DNA from 4 places in the Paenibacillus sp. FSL P2-0121 genome. Region 2 is predicted to be linked to each of the others. Evidence: riboswitches for the same ligand, from Rfam matches in the RefSeq annotation. Region 2 holds a riboswitch; each other region holds the start of a gene.
What was found. A riboswitch is a leader RNA that binds a small molecule or an ion and turns the genes downstream of it on or off. The one in region 2 is predicted to bind cyclic di-GMP.
Positions count from the first base shown of each region.

Region 1 (3,490 bases), 2.0 Mb from region 2:
GTACTTGATATGGAGTGGATTGATGAGGTTATCACTAAGGGTCTTGTTACTTGCTACTTCCAACCGATTGTGAACGTAAGGGAAGAGATTTTTGCATACGAGCTCCTATCCAGATTTAAAAAAGAAGACGGATCTCTTATCTATCCTAATGAGATTTTTGCGGCGGCACGGAATCGTGGGCGTTTATATGCTTTAGACCGGTTATGTAGAATGACGGCTGTAAAATATGCTGCACCCTTAAATAAAAAAACGTTTATTAATTTTATCCCAACGTCGATCTACGCTCCAGAGTTCTGCTTAAGATCAACCGTTGAACTGGCCAATCAATTAGGCGTCGATCCTTCTCTTTTTGTCTTTGAAGTTGTTGAGACGGAGAAAGTGGATGATCTCGCTCATTTGAAAGCTATTTTGACATATTACAAGGATCGGGGATTTGAATACGCTTTAGATGATGTTGGTGAGGGCTTCAGCACGATCGAGATGTTATTGGAGCTTAAACCCCATTACATGAAGCTGGATATGAAATATGTTCAGGGTGTGTCCAGCGATCTGAACAAACAGAAAATAGCAAAGCAATTTTTAGAAAAAGCTTTAGAAATCCAATCCGTTCCTTTAGCAGAAGGTGTGGAGTTTAGAGAGGACTTTGAATGGCTTAAGCAGAGTGGTTATCAGTTGTTTCAGGGCTATTTATTTGGAAAGCCTGATCCTATTCCCAAACAGTAATCCTAATGAGTATATATCCGTCCAGAGGATGAGATGAATTTCAGGTCAGAGTCTGAGTACAGCCAACCCCCGGGGTTGTATAATTTAGGTAATTTGAAAAGGGGGACGGGATAGATATGAAATGGCATCAATTTGTAACGCGCTGGGCGGATTCTAGGGGCTTTGATGGACGAGAGATTGATTATCAATGGCCTTCTCCCTCATTTCCGGTCATCAGTATTCGCAGTAATCTAGGGCGATACTCAGGTCAAGCGTATGGCCGTGGAGGTAAACCCCGTGTGAAGACAGCCGTTGGATTAATCGCTATTGGAGATGTAGCTGTTGGCTTGATTTCCATAGGTGCGATAAGCGTGGGCGTATTATCCTTAGGAGCAATATCACTGGGAATGTGGTTAGCGATCGGAGCAATAGCACTTAGCTGGCTTGGCTTCGCAGTGGGAGCGATTGCGATTGCAGGCGTGGCTGTAGGAGCGATCGCAATCGCGGAAAAAGCGTTGGGGGCCATCGCCATAGGGGATACGGCGTTTGGTGCGATAGCGATAGGCAGGATCGCTGGGGGTGCCATAGCTATCGGACAATGGGCATATGGTGTAATCGCAGTTGGCGAACATGGTTTCGGATTAATTCCCGTCACGGGCGATGTGTGGAATTGGTTCCGGGGTTTGTTTGGATCGGAGAGTTAAGTAGACCTACAGTCCTAAAGGATGTCCTTCTCTTCCGGGATAGTCGATAAATAATATCTATCACATAAGAAAAACTAATTGCAATTACCTATACTCATTTCATACCAATTAATCATGCGATCAGATCTAGGCTTATGTTACTCTTTGAATGTATTCGAAACTTCATAGGCAAACCTATGGAAATGTAGGGACGCAAAGCTATAGGGACTAAGGTTATCATAACTATTGTCAGCCAGCTGCCAAAGAGTGCGTAACGCTTTTTGTTAAAATATAAGAAAGTATAAGTTATAAAACTATACTTAATATCTTATATTTCTCGCTTAAACGCTTACCGTCCTTATAAGGACGCCGAAGGCGTTTATGCTTGTTAAGGTTTAATAAAAATTAAGTCTTAATTTTTAGGCGACTTTATACGCAATCAAGCTACTCTTTTGGGGTAGTTTTTTTTGTGCCCATTTTTGGGCACTGGAGAGATTCATATGACATCTGGGGGTAAGAAGAGATGAAGAAAATGATTGCGATCGCTACATCGGCGGCCATGTTGGCCAGTTTTTCGAGTGAGGCAGGTTATGCTTTAGCAAGTGAGGCAAGCAAGGTAAATGTAACAAAAACAGTGGCGCAAAGTAAGGTTAACTTATTAAGCAACGCCTCGGTTATTCCGTTTGAGCTGTACGGCAAGGATGCTCTAAATGCCTATAATGAGGTTTTTAGAATGAATCCAGCAAATATTAAATCCATCACAAATAACGGTGGCAACTACTCAGGCTCGCCTATAGCTAAGGCTATGGATGGGGATATGAGCACGCATTGGGAGACTGGCAAACCGAATAGTTCAACGTTTACGAATGAGGTTGTGTTTGTTTTCAATGAGTCCACTGAATTAAATAGAATGGTATACGCGGCTAGGCAATCCGGTGCGAAAGGTAAAGGTTTTGCTCAAGAATTTGATATCTACGGCTCCACTACCGATGCGGGTGATTTTACGCTCGTGTCTTCTGGAGAATATACAGGCTCAACCGGTGATGTAGTGGAGATTCAGTTCGCACCTACGACTTTTAAGAGACTTAAATTTGTCTTCAAAAAAGCGAACCAAGATTGGGCGAGTGCGGCTGAGTTTTCTTTTTATAAAGAGGATAGTGTCTCTGCTAAAATGAAAAAATTATTTACAGATGATACCTTGAGCCAAGTTAGTGCTGCCTTTAATACGACAGAGAAATTAACAGCTTTAGAGAATGAAGTGCAGGCACATCCACTGTATGCGCAGTTTAAAGAAGAGATAGAGAATGCAAAGATCCTTTTGGAGAACCATCAGGTAGAGGCAACGGTAGCCAAGGTTTCGAAGCTAAAAGGGTATGGAACAGCCTATGAAAATGCCTATAGCCAAGCTTATAGAATGCCGAATGCAAACGTATCAAAAGTAACGGTGAACGGTGGAAGCTACTCAGGTACGAAGCCTGAATATATGCTGGATGACCAGCCCACTACGCATTGGGAAACGAACAAAAACAATGATGCAAGCTTCACGAATGAAGTTGTGTTTGAACTAGCGCAAGCGGAGGTGCTGGACAGAGTAGCTTTTTTAGCTAGAGATAACCGCAAAGGATTCCCAGAGGCTTTTGAAATCTATGCATCAGAGACGAGTAAAGGAGAGACCTTCCAACTTGTATCTAGCGGAACCGCGATTAGTACCAATGACTTTCTGGAATTTAAATTCGAACCGACGAAGTTTAAAAGATTAAAATTTAAGTTCACAAAAGCTAATATCAACAGACCTTTTGCGGCTGAATTTAGATTTTATACAGAAGATAAAGTAAGCGAAGCAGTAAATGGCATTTTCACAGATGGAACGATGAGTGCGGTTGTGCCTGCTTATAATAGCGTCGAAGCAATCAACGAATTAGAAGAAGCGGCAAAAGTACATCCGCTCTATCCAATCCTGAAAGATTCTTTGGATTTAGCTAAGAAGCTAGTGAATGGTGAAGTTCAAACCGAAGGCACCATCATTGAGGCGGAACAACGTGGAGATATGAAAAAGCATGCGCAGGAAAACCTGAGAATTGGTTTTGGTACGAACAACCAGCCTA
Region 1 is NZ_CP150245.1:6,809,764-6,813,253, reverse strand. It holds gene MKY54_RS30050 (EAL domain-containing protein) at 1-723, shown strand, start outside; gene MKY54_RS30045 (hypothetical protein) at 840-1,406, shown strand; cyclic di-GMP riboswitch class I at 1,564-1,650, shown strand; gene MKY54_RS30040 (NPCBM/NEW2 domain-containing protein) at 1,909-3,490, shown strand, end outside.
Region 1: linked by a shared signal. The riboswitch ahead of MKY54_RS30040 (NPCBM/NEW2 domain-containing protein) and the one ahead of MKY54_RS21375 (thiamine pyrophosphate-binding protein) in region 2 are both predicted to bind cyclic di-GMP.

Region 2 (3,490 bases):
CACAAACTTCCGTTAAAACAAAGAATTGTTGCCGGATGTTACCTCGTTGCCGCACTGTTTGCTATTCCTGTCTTAGTTACGTTAATGATTCTAGGTCAATTTCTCGTAGGAATTATACTAGTAGTTGTTCTTGCAGGTCTGACTTTACCTGTTGCTCGCTTCGTGGAGAGAACGCTTACATCATCTTTTGATGATATTGCTAATGTATCTCACAGTATTTCGAAGGGTGATTTCACTAGCAGAGCGGACGAAAATGGTTCAATGGGTGACGTAAGCCGCTCCTTTAACACAATGATTGATAAGCTCAAGAAGATTTTGACCGATGCATCGCAGATCACCCGTCAAGTTATGGATGCAAGCCGCGGAATCGAAGATAAGAACCAGAACCTGAAAATTGTCATGGCACAAGTAGCCTCTTCTTCTACTGAGCTCGCTCTTGGTGCAAATGAAATATCTACGGATATCGCTGATATGACAGAATCCATTAAAGACATTGAAACTAAAGTATCCAATTATACGAACTCCACCAAAGAAATGAACAGACGTTCAATACATACCTTAGAACTTGTCGAGCAAGGGCGCCAATCCGTAGATACACAGGCTGAAGGCATGCGTAAAAACATAGAGGCTACACAAAAAGTGGCTGATACTATTGAAGCTCTCTCACAAAATGCCCGCGGGATTACGATGATCACCAAGACCATCACAGAGATCGCTGAGCAGACCAACCTGCTGTCACTGAATGCCTCCATCGAAGCTGCTCGTGCCGGAGAGCATGGTCGGGGTTTTGCCGTTGTAGCTCAAGAGGTCCGCAAGCTTGCTGAGGAATCTACGGCATCCACAAAAGAAGTATTCGGCTTGGTCCGCAGCATTGAGTCAGATATTAAACAAGCCATCGATAATATCGCCATCAATGAAGAGGTTGTGCAGGTTCAGAATGAAATGATCACTCAATCTGCCCATATTTTCGCACAAATTGTACAAAGCGTGCAGTACATTACCGAGCAAATCTCTTCATTCTCTGCGGAGAGCGATCTTATGCTAGAAAGTGCCTTGAAAATTTCCAGTGCAATTGAGAATATCTCAGCAATCACCGAAGAAACTGCTGCTGGCACGGAAGAGGTATCGGCGGCTATGAATGAACAGATTAATGCCCTGCAGTCTGTTGCAGAAGAAACGGAAAAAATGACCCAGGCCGTATTTAATCTGCAAAAAACCATTCATATCTTTAAATTCTAGTTCAAAACTATCAACTGCCACCTAAGCTGAGTCTTAGGTGGCAGTTTTTTTCGCGAGGCAAAACTTCATCTCTTGGACAAGACTTTCGTCAAATTTCGAGTTTTTTTAGCGGATTATGTTGACAAAAATTAATGAGGAATATATTGTAAAGGAAAATTATTCTTATCAACTATAAATTAATATTGGCAAAATCCTCGAAAGAGGATGACGCAAAACCATGGATCTACAGCCTCATTTTTTCGTTTGAGGCCATGATTGCCAGGTTGCAGAGGAACCAGGACGGCTGAACTATTGTTCAGTCTTAGCGGTGCCTTATGCCACCAACCTGTGCTTACTATAGAGCACAGGTTTTTACTTTTTGAGTATATTGATCTGTCGTATCTATTCGGTAGATTAATAACTAATATATATCAAAAAACTTGTGAGGTGTTTCTTTTGAAGACAGTCGCAGATTACATGGCGGAAGCACTACGTAACCTTGGAGTCACCCATTCTTTTGGGATCATTGGCAAATCCATTTGTCCAATTGTTCTAAAGATGGTGGATTACGGTATTGAATTTATTCCCGGCAGACATGAAGCAAGCTCCGGATTCGAAGCAGCAGGGTATGCGCTGAAAACGGGTAACCTAGGCGTAGCATTTGGTACTTCGGGTCCTGGGGGAACTAACCTGCTTACAGCAGCAGCACATGCGAAAGCTAACAACCTACCTGTCCTATTTATTACCGGCCACCAATCCATTACAGAGCTTGGAATTCCTCAATGTCAGGACTCCACCTCTTTTCTGGCTGATTTAGCTGATATGTTCAGACCTGCCACCTTGTTCAGTAAATTGGTTGAACGTGGGGATCACTTTGGTACTATTTTTAATCATGCGATTTCTGTGGCCCTGACCAAACGGGGTCCTGTTCATCTTTGTATTCCTTTTGATGTACAAACTGAAGTATTGGAAGAATGCAATATAGTAATCCCAGAAAGAGAATCTCTAATTAGTCAAGCTAATATCGATAGAGTCATCGATGCTATTCAAGCTGCTAAGAATCCTTTGATTATTGCGGGTAAAGGAATTAACCGCTCCGGAGCACATAAAGAGCTTGTTCAACTCGCAGAAACTTTTAATATTCCTGTAGTAACATCTCCTGGTGGAAAAGGGGCTATAGTCTGGGATCACCCACTCTATCATGGTCCTATTGGCGTTGGCGGTTCGACCCACGGGGACGATTTATTGAATAAAAGCGATTTATTTATAGTGCTTGGATCACGTTTAAGTGATATGACCATCTGTAATCTTAAACGGGAGAATCATCCAGCAACTTTAATTCAATTTGATATTGATCCAACCTTTGTCGGAAAAATACTATTGTCCAAAACGATACCGGTCACTGGGGACCTGCGCGATAATTTGGTGCACTGCCTAAATCATATTGACCCAAGCACAATCACCAAACGTGAGGCTTTGGCCGATGCGGATTATTCAGAAGAGCTTCCAACCCTCAAGAATCTTTCCCTTGCTTCCGTAATGAGCACTTTAAGTGATTTGATCCCTTATAATAATTCAATTTTCGTTGATGATGGAAGTCATGGATTCCACGCTGCAAAATGGTACAAGGTTAAGAAACCGGGCAGCTTTGTTTTTGATGCGTATTTTGCTTGCATGGGTAATTCGATCGGCATGGCTATTGGTGCAAAAGTTGCAGCTCCTGAAGAAACTGTCCTCTGCATTACAGGTGATGGTTGTTTCATGATGCTCGGCGCTGAGATTAACACCGCTGTCTGCAAAGATATCCCTGTCATCTTTATCGTGGTCAATAATAAGCAACTAGATATGGCTCTTAAGGGTATGGAGAAAACCACAGGTCGTATCGATGGAACTCTATATGAAGTACCAATGGACGCCGTGAAATTCGCTGAATCTCTAGGTGCTAAAGGCTACAAATGTGAGACTGCGGATGAATTCACAGCTGCAATTAAAGATGCGGTAGCTCTAAACCATGTTGCCGTTATTGAACTACTAACAGACCGTGATGAAGTCCCTCCGACTGCACACCGTACTTTGAACCTAAACTAGGAGGCTAACCATGAAGGAAAATATCAACAGTGGTCTCAACCACTTCACGAATCTATCAGGAGACTATGGCGCAAAAGCACTAGCTCCAATTAAAGACCACTTCCCTGACTTGGCTGAATTTATTATGGGGAATGCCTATGGCGATATTTTTCAACGTAATACTATAGCCCCTGACTGGAAGGAA
Region 2 is NZ_CP150245.1:4,802,333-4,805,822, forward strand. It holds gene MKY54_RS21370 (HAMP domain-containing methyl-accepting chemotaxis protein) at 1-1,239, shown strand, start outside; cyclic di-GMP riboswitch class I at 1,414-1,510, shown strand; gene MKY54_RS21375 (thiamine pyrophosphate-binding protein) at 1,666-3,306, shown strand; gene MKY54_RS21380 (carboxymuconolactone decarboxylase family protein) at 3,317-3,490, shown strand, end outside.

Region 3 (3,490 bases), 3.3 Mb from region 2:
ATCCTCGGATTTCTACCGCGAGAAGCGGTTCAATCAGGAAATCTGAGGATAACAGCGATCGGAAGTCCAAAATCCCTTGGAGTGGTTTCTACCTAACAAATTTTTTTAGTGCATCCGCTCGAAATAAGGCTAAGTGGAAGCTGACGTTTTGATAACAATTCAAATATGCTCGATTTCCATAATTCAAGGAGGGTTCATTCTATGAAAATGGTACTTCTATCAGGCGGTTCAGGTAAACGGTTATGGCCGTTGTCCAACGACTCACGTTCAAAGCAATTTCTAAAGGTACTTGAAAGCCCTCAAGGTGAACCAGAATCCATGGTACAACGTGTCTGGAGACAGCTGGAGGAAGCAGGGATGGCAGAATCATCTTATCTGGCCACCGGCCGTGGCCAAGTAGAAATGATACAAAGCCAGCTGGGAAGTCATGTGCCGATTATCGTTGAACCGGAGCGTCGGGATACTTTTCCGGCTATCGCCTTAACAGCTACCTATCTTTATTCAGTGGCAGGTGTTTCTCCAGCGGAGACGGTAGCAATATTGCCTGTTGACCCTTATGTAGAAGCATCTTTTTTCGATACCATGGCTATGCTTGAGGGGACCATGCTGGAAAGTGGAGCAAATCTGGCTCTAATGGGTGTTGTTCCTGAACATGCCTCAGAGAAATACGGATATATTATTCCTACCACCGAAGAGGCGGGGGAAAATGGTTTTATGAAGGTGAGTCACTTTCAAGAGAAACCTGACCGCATACAAGCAGAACAGCTCATCGAGCAAAATGCCTTGTGGAATTGCGGAGTGTTTGCCTTCCGCTTAGGGTACTTGTTAGATATTTTGCAGCGTAAAGGGTTGCCTTTAGGATATGAAGAATTGCAGAAGCAGTATAAGCTATTGTCTTCCATCAGTTTTGATTATGAAGTGGTGGAGAAAGAAGAACATATTGTGGTGCAGCCGTATGATGGATTCTGGAAGGATCTTGGAACGTGGAATACGCTGACAGAGGAAATGAGCAGCAAGCATGTAGGAAAAGGTTTTGTGACGGCGGATTCTGAGGGGACTTGCTTGATTAATGAGCTGGACATTCCGATTACGGTAATTGGTGCGAAGGATCTGATCATTGCGGCTAGCCCGGATGGGATTCTAGTTACCCATAAAGCTGAGAGCCCACGGATTAAAGAAGTGCTGAAGACCTTTGAACAAAGACCGATGTACGAGGAACGCCGTTGGGGTCATTACAAAGTTATTGATTATGTGAAATATGATGAAGGCAATGAAGTGCTGACCAAACGGATTTTTATATCCGAGGGGAATAATATCAGCTATCAATTACATCGCAAGCGTAGTGAAATTTGGACAATCGTCAGCGGCGAAGCAAGTATTGTGCTGAATGAGAAAAAACATAATGTGAAGGCTGGGGACGTGGTACGTATACCGGAAGGAACGAAGCACGCGATCCTTGCTTTGACGGATGTTGAGTTTATAGAGGTACAGACGGGGTCTGAATTAGTAGAAGAAGATAACATACGTATTACTTTAGACTGGAATGATATAGAACTACAACAATTCATTTCATAGGTCTAACCTATCTATTTAACCAATTCAAAATTTCTTGAAACAGGTAAATTGACTCAATTATCAAAAAAAGTCATAAAAACACTAAATATATCATTAATTGTCGTCGATACTTACGGTAAGAGAGATTATTTCTCTTAAATTGAAAAGGCAAACCTATCGAAAGGTAGGGACGCAAAGCTATAGGGCCTTCGAAAGAGTGGCAGCCTGGCTACCGAAAGGGAGATTATTTTGAAAGCTTACCGTACGTATCGATTGTTTGGTGCATTTCTGTCACTCGTCCTGTTTCTGACTGCACTTCCGCTTGCTGTTGGAATTTCGCCGTCTGTTGTCATAGCTGCTTCAAATTCTGGAACGCCAGTTACCCCAGGTGCCTCACCTGAAGCCGTAAAGCTGCTTAACTATTTTTACTCGATCTCAGGAAAAGGTATTATTGCCGGTCAACATGACTATTTAGAAAGTCCAGATGAAATTAACAATATGCTGAAGGGAACCAGCGGACAATATGCGGCTCTTCACGGTTATGAAATGGGTGCGATCAGTGGCCAGTCCGAAGCAACGATGGCTTGGCAACGTCAAAATGTGGTGAACAGCGCCATCAACTGGAATAAAGCGGGCGGGATCGTAGCTATGACTTTTCATGCTAACCTGCCGGGCACCTCTTATGACTGGGATAATGTGAAAAAAACACTTAGCCAGAGTGAGTTCGATAGTTACGTTACACCGGGTACCAAGCAATATAACAATCTGATCGCTGAGCTTGATAAGGTGGCCGTCTCTTTAAAAAGCTTGCGCGATGCCAACGTTCCGGTGCTTTGGAGACCCTATCATGAAATGAACGGGAACTGGTTCTGGTGGGGGAAGAAAAATAACTTTTCTAAACTATGGAATATTATGTATGACCGTTTTGTTAACGTTCATAAATTAAATAATTTGTTATGGGTATGGAGTCCGAATGCTCCCAATGTTTGGTCAGATCCTTATGCGCTAACTTATCCAGGTGCTGATAAAGTAGATATTCTGGCAGCAGATATATACGAAAATGATTACCAGCAAAAATACTATGACAGCTTATTGAGTCTAGCCGCAGGCAAACCGATTGCGATCGGGGAAAATGGTGAAATGCCTAATCTGGAGAAGCTTCAGCAATCGCAAAGTAAATGGACGTATATGATGAGCTGGGGAAAAATGCTTTACGAGAATAACAGTGCAGACACAATCAAAACATTTATGAATAGCAACTATACCCTGACCAGAGATAAATTAAATACTGGTCTGTCACCGACACCTAGCGCCGCACCAGCGCCGGCACCTTCTGAAGAAGAGGGGGAGGCAGCAATTCCTCTCGCGAAGGGGCTTGCAGGAGAGTATTACAACAACATGCAATTGTCGGGAGCAGCAGCTCTTAACAGAACTGATGCAATAATCGATTTCAATTGGCGGCAAGGCTCGCCGGATGCCGCCCTCGGGATTGATCGGTTCTCCATACGTTGGAGCGGTAAAATTAAGTCATTATATAATGAGCAATATACATTTTACACTACCTCAGATGATGGTATCCGTGTCTGGGTGAATGGGGAATCCGTGATTGATAGTTGGACTAAGCAAAGTGGTACTGAGCGTAAGGGCATTATAACGCTGAAGGCTGGCCAGCTATATGATATCAAGGTGGAGTATTACGAGAATGAAGGCGATGCGAGAGTCCGCTTGATGTGGGAAAGTGCTAGTCAAGCTAAAGAGACAGTTCCAGCAAGTGCACTTTTTCTTCCGGATGTCTCCTGATTGATGAAAATTAAAGGTCGATCCTTAGTGGCTCTGCGTTATTGCAGAGCTACTAAGCTATAGTCCTCATTAGGTCAGAAGACGATTGTCCGATAACAGGTATGTTTTTAACACCTGTGGAGGCAGTACAGCTACC
Region 3 is NZ_CP150245.1:1,146,610-1,150,099, forward strand. It holds gene MKY54_RS04845 (sugar phosphate nucleotidyltransferase) at 202-1,575, shown strand; cyclic di-GMP riboswitch class I at 1,712-1,791, shown strand; gene MKY54_RS04850 (glycosyl hydrolase) at 1,804-3,354, shown strand.
Region 3: linked by a shared signal. The riboswitch ahead of MKY54_RS04850 (glycosyl hydrolase) and the one ahead of MKY54_RS21375 (thiamine pyrophosphate-binding protein) in region 2 are both predicted to bind cyclic di-GMP.

Region 4 (3,490 bases), 2.9 Mb from region 2:
TTAGATGGCATCACCTCTTTTTCACATAAGCCGCTTAAGATTGCTACGTATATTGGATTCTTTCTTTCATTTTCTAGCTTTCTCTATTTATTTTTCGTCTTGTTCCAAAGGATATTTTTCACCTCCTGGACGGTTCCGGGCTGGGCTTCCATTGTAGGTGTCAATCTGCTCTTTAACGGTATTGTTCTGATGCTGTTGGGTGTGATTGGGGAGTATATCGGACGGATTTATGACGAGTCTAAAGATAGACCGCTATATATTGTTAGTGAGACTAAAGGCTACCAGAACGAAGAACAACTGGACCGCCGGAAGGACCACAATGATGTCAGATAAGAACTTGCGCGCTGCATTCATACAGTTCCTCAAATTTAATGCCGTAGGTTTGCTCAATACGCTTATTGATTTTGTGATTTTCACATTGTTGAATTCACTAGGGATGGTATACGCATTGGCGCAGGTGATCTCCTATAGTGCAGGCACGGCGAATAGCTTTATTTTGAATAAAAAAGTTACCTTTCGTGATCGCAACCGGGGGAATAAAGAAGGCTTCGACCGCGTACAGCTGGTCAAGTTTATCGTGCTGAATTTGGTAGTGCTCGGAATATCACTGCTGTTAATGCATCTGTTGACAGACAAACTAGGTATTCAAGTCTTGATCTCCAAGGTGATGGTTACCTTTATCACGGTGATCATCAATTTCTTTGGAAGTCGTAAATGGGTATTTTAAACATTAATTTCAGGCAGAAGGAGTTGCTATGCTTAAAGGCAAGTAGCTGTTTCTGCTTGATTTGTATATAACCATAGAAACAATATACGGAGGTGAATAACATTGCGTAAATTCTCCTATCTACTCATACTGGCTGGGATACTTATCATGTTATATCCGACAGCTAACGAATGGTACAACGACAGGCAGCAGGAGAAGTTATTAGAAACGGCTGAACTAAGCACTGCCGATAGTACTCCCCAGCCAGATCTGAAGAGCAGGTATGCTGAAGTTACTCAGCTGTTAGCAGAGGAATCGGTTCTGGATGCTCAGGCACAGCCCCAACCCCAAGAGACAGAAAAGCCTGAACCGGAGATTGCAGTCGGTGGCAAAGTAATCGCACTAATTGAAATCGATAAGATTGATTTGAAGCTGCCTGTATTAGAAGGGGCTACAAAAGCTAATATGAAACATGCTGCAGCCCATATGAAAGAAACGGCACCCCTTGGAGAGATCGGGAATGCTGCAATCGCGGCGCATCGGGCTAGAACTACGGGTCGTTTGTTTAACAGATTGAATGAGGTTGTTGTGGGGGATGTTATCACGATAAAGACTAGTGATCAGGTGTTTAACTATGAGGTGTATGATATTTCTGTAGTAGATCCGAGTGACGTCTCCGTTCTTGACGGGAATGACAAGGATAAGATTCTTACTCTGATTACATGTGATCCGCTAGTGAATCCAACGCATCGGCTGATTGTTCATGCCAAATTAACAAAATGAGAATAGTGAATGACAAGAAAACACAAATACCGGGAGATATTTATAAAATAATGGGTAATCTAGTAAATTAGGTCTTGTTCACAACTATAAATATGATAGTATTATACTATGAAAGCTAAACACGATAACGGCAAACCTTCCGAAAGGTAGGGACGCAAAGCTAAAGGGCCTTTTCCCAAAAGGATGGCAGCCAGCTACCGAATGAAGAGGCTTTTTTTGTTTGTTTCAAATGGATTCTATCAATTATATCTAGTAAAGCTAGAACAGATAGAACTTATACGATAACGGCAAACCTATCGAAAGGTAGGGACGCAAAGCTAAAGGGCCTTCCCGAAAGGATGGCAGCCAGCTACCGAAAGGAGTTTTATCCGTGAAAAAGGTTTATTTTATGCTGGTGGCGTTGTTCGTCCTAATGACTTCAGTTCCAGTAAGTACAGCTCAAGCTGCAAGTGCAGATGCCAGCTGGTTGATTACATCCAAAGTGGCTCAAGGTGTGATTGGTATTAACTATGATATTCCGAAAGATAAAAGAATCAAACTCATGATCACCAAAGATAACAGCAGCTATACATATAACTTGTATGCTTCTGGACAAGCTGAGGACTTCCCTTTGCAACAAGGAAATGGGACTTATAAGGTTTCTGTTCTGGAGAACACAACCGGCAATAAATACAAAGCATTATATTCCGAAGTAGTAGACGTAACCATGAGTGACTCGAATTCCGTATATTTGGGCTCCGTACAGAATGTGAAATGGAGTTCTTCTGATAAAGCGATTGTCAAAGCTAAACAATTAGTACAAGGCAAAACAACAGACGAAGAGAAAGTTAAAGCGATCTATAACTATGTAGTTGCGAATGTACAATATGATTACTCTCTTGCTAATAGTGTAACTACTGATTATATTCCAAGCATCGATAAGACATTGACTACTAAAAAAGGGATTTGCTATGATTACGCTTCTCTTTTTGCCGCAATGCTGCGGAGTGTAGATGTTCCTGCTAAGTTGGTAATGGGGAATACAAGCTACGTTACGCAATATCATGCATGGAACGAAGTGTTGCTTAATGGGAAGTGGGTTACCATTGATACTACAGTGGATGCAGGACTTGCAAAGAGTGATAAGAAAACCGATTTAATTAAAGCCTCAAGCAAATATACTGCGGCAAAATACTATTAAGTTCGTCGCTAGAAACATAACTCTATTAAATAAACAACTGGCTTAATTATTAAGCTAGTTGTTTATTTTTATATTAGGGGTTGCTTTTCTATTAATAGTTGGGGTATTATAGGTAAGCGTTGTTAGACAGCGTACAGGCGATATAGACGAGGCTGATAAAAAGCTTCGAAAAATAAAGCTTGCATTTCTGAAAACAACATGATATATTATAAGAGTTGCTGCTGAGACATTAAACGGCGCCAACGAGAACTTGATCTTTGAAAACTGAACAACGAGTGAGTAGGAAATCACGTAAGTGAAATCCAAAATTAGAGAATTAATTTTCTCGTCAGATGTTTCAAAATGAGCATATCGCTCTTTTCAATACTAATTGGAGAGTTTGATCCTGGCTCAGGACGAACGCTGGCGGCGTGCCTAATACATGCAAGTCGAGCGGAGTTACTTTGAAAGCTTGCTTTCAAAGTAACTTAGCGGCGGACGGGTGAGTAACACGTAGGCAACCTGCCCTTCAGACTGGGATAACTACCGGAAACGGTAGCTAATACCGGATAATTTCTTTTTTCTCCTGAGAGAAGAATGAAAGACGGAGCAATCTGTCACTGAGGGATGGGCCTGCGGCGCATTAGCTAGTTGGTGGGGTAACGGCCCACCAAGGCGACGATGCGTAGCCGACCTGAGAGGGTGAACGGCCACACTGGGACTGAGACACGGCCCAGACTCCTACGGGAGGCAGCAGTAGGGAATCTTCCGCAATGGGCGAAAGCCTGACGGAGCAACGCCGCGTGAGTGATGAAGGTTTTCGGATCGTAAAGCTCTGTTGC
Region 4 is NZ_CP150245.1:732,985-736,474, forward strand. It holds gene MKY54_RS03190 (glycosyltransferase family 2 protein) at 1-333, shown strand, start outside; gene MKY54_RS03195 (GtrA family protein) at 320-727, shown strand; gene MKY54_RS03200 (class D sortase) at 830-1,489, shown strand; cyclic di-GMP riboswitch class I at 1,609-1,691, shown strand; cyclic di-GMP riboswitch class I at 1,766-1,846, shown strand; gene MKY54_RS03205 (transglutaminase-like domain-containing protein) at 1,860-2,669, shown strand; rRNA gene MKY54_RS03210 (16S ribosomal RNA) at 3,037-3,490, shown strand, end outside.
Region 4: linked by a shared signal. The riboswitch ahead of MKY54_RS03205 (transglutaminase-like domain-containing protein) and the one ahead of MKY54_RS21375 (thiamine pyrophosphate-binding protein) in region 2 are both predicted to bind cyclic di-GMP.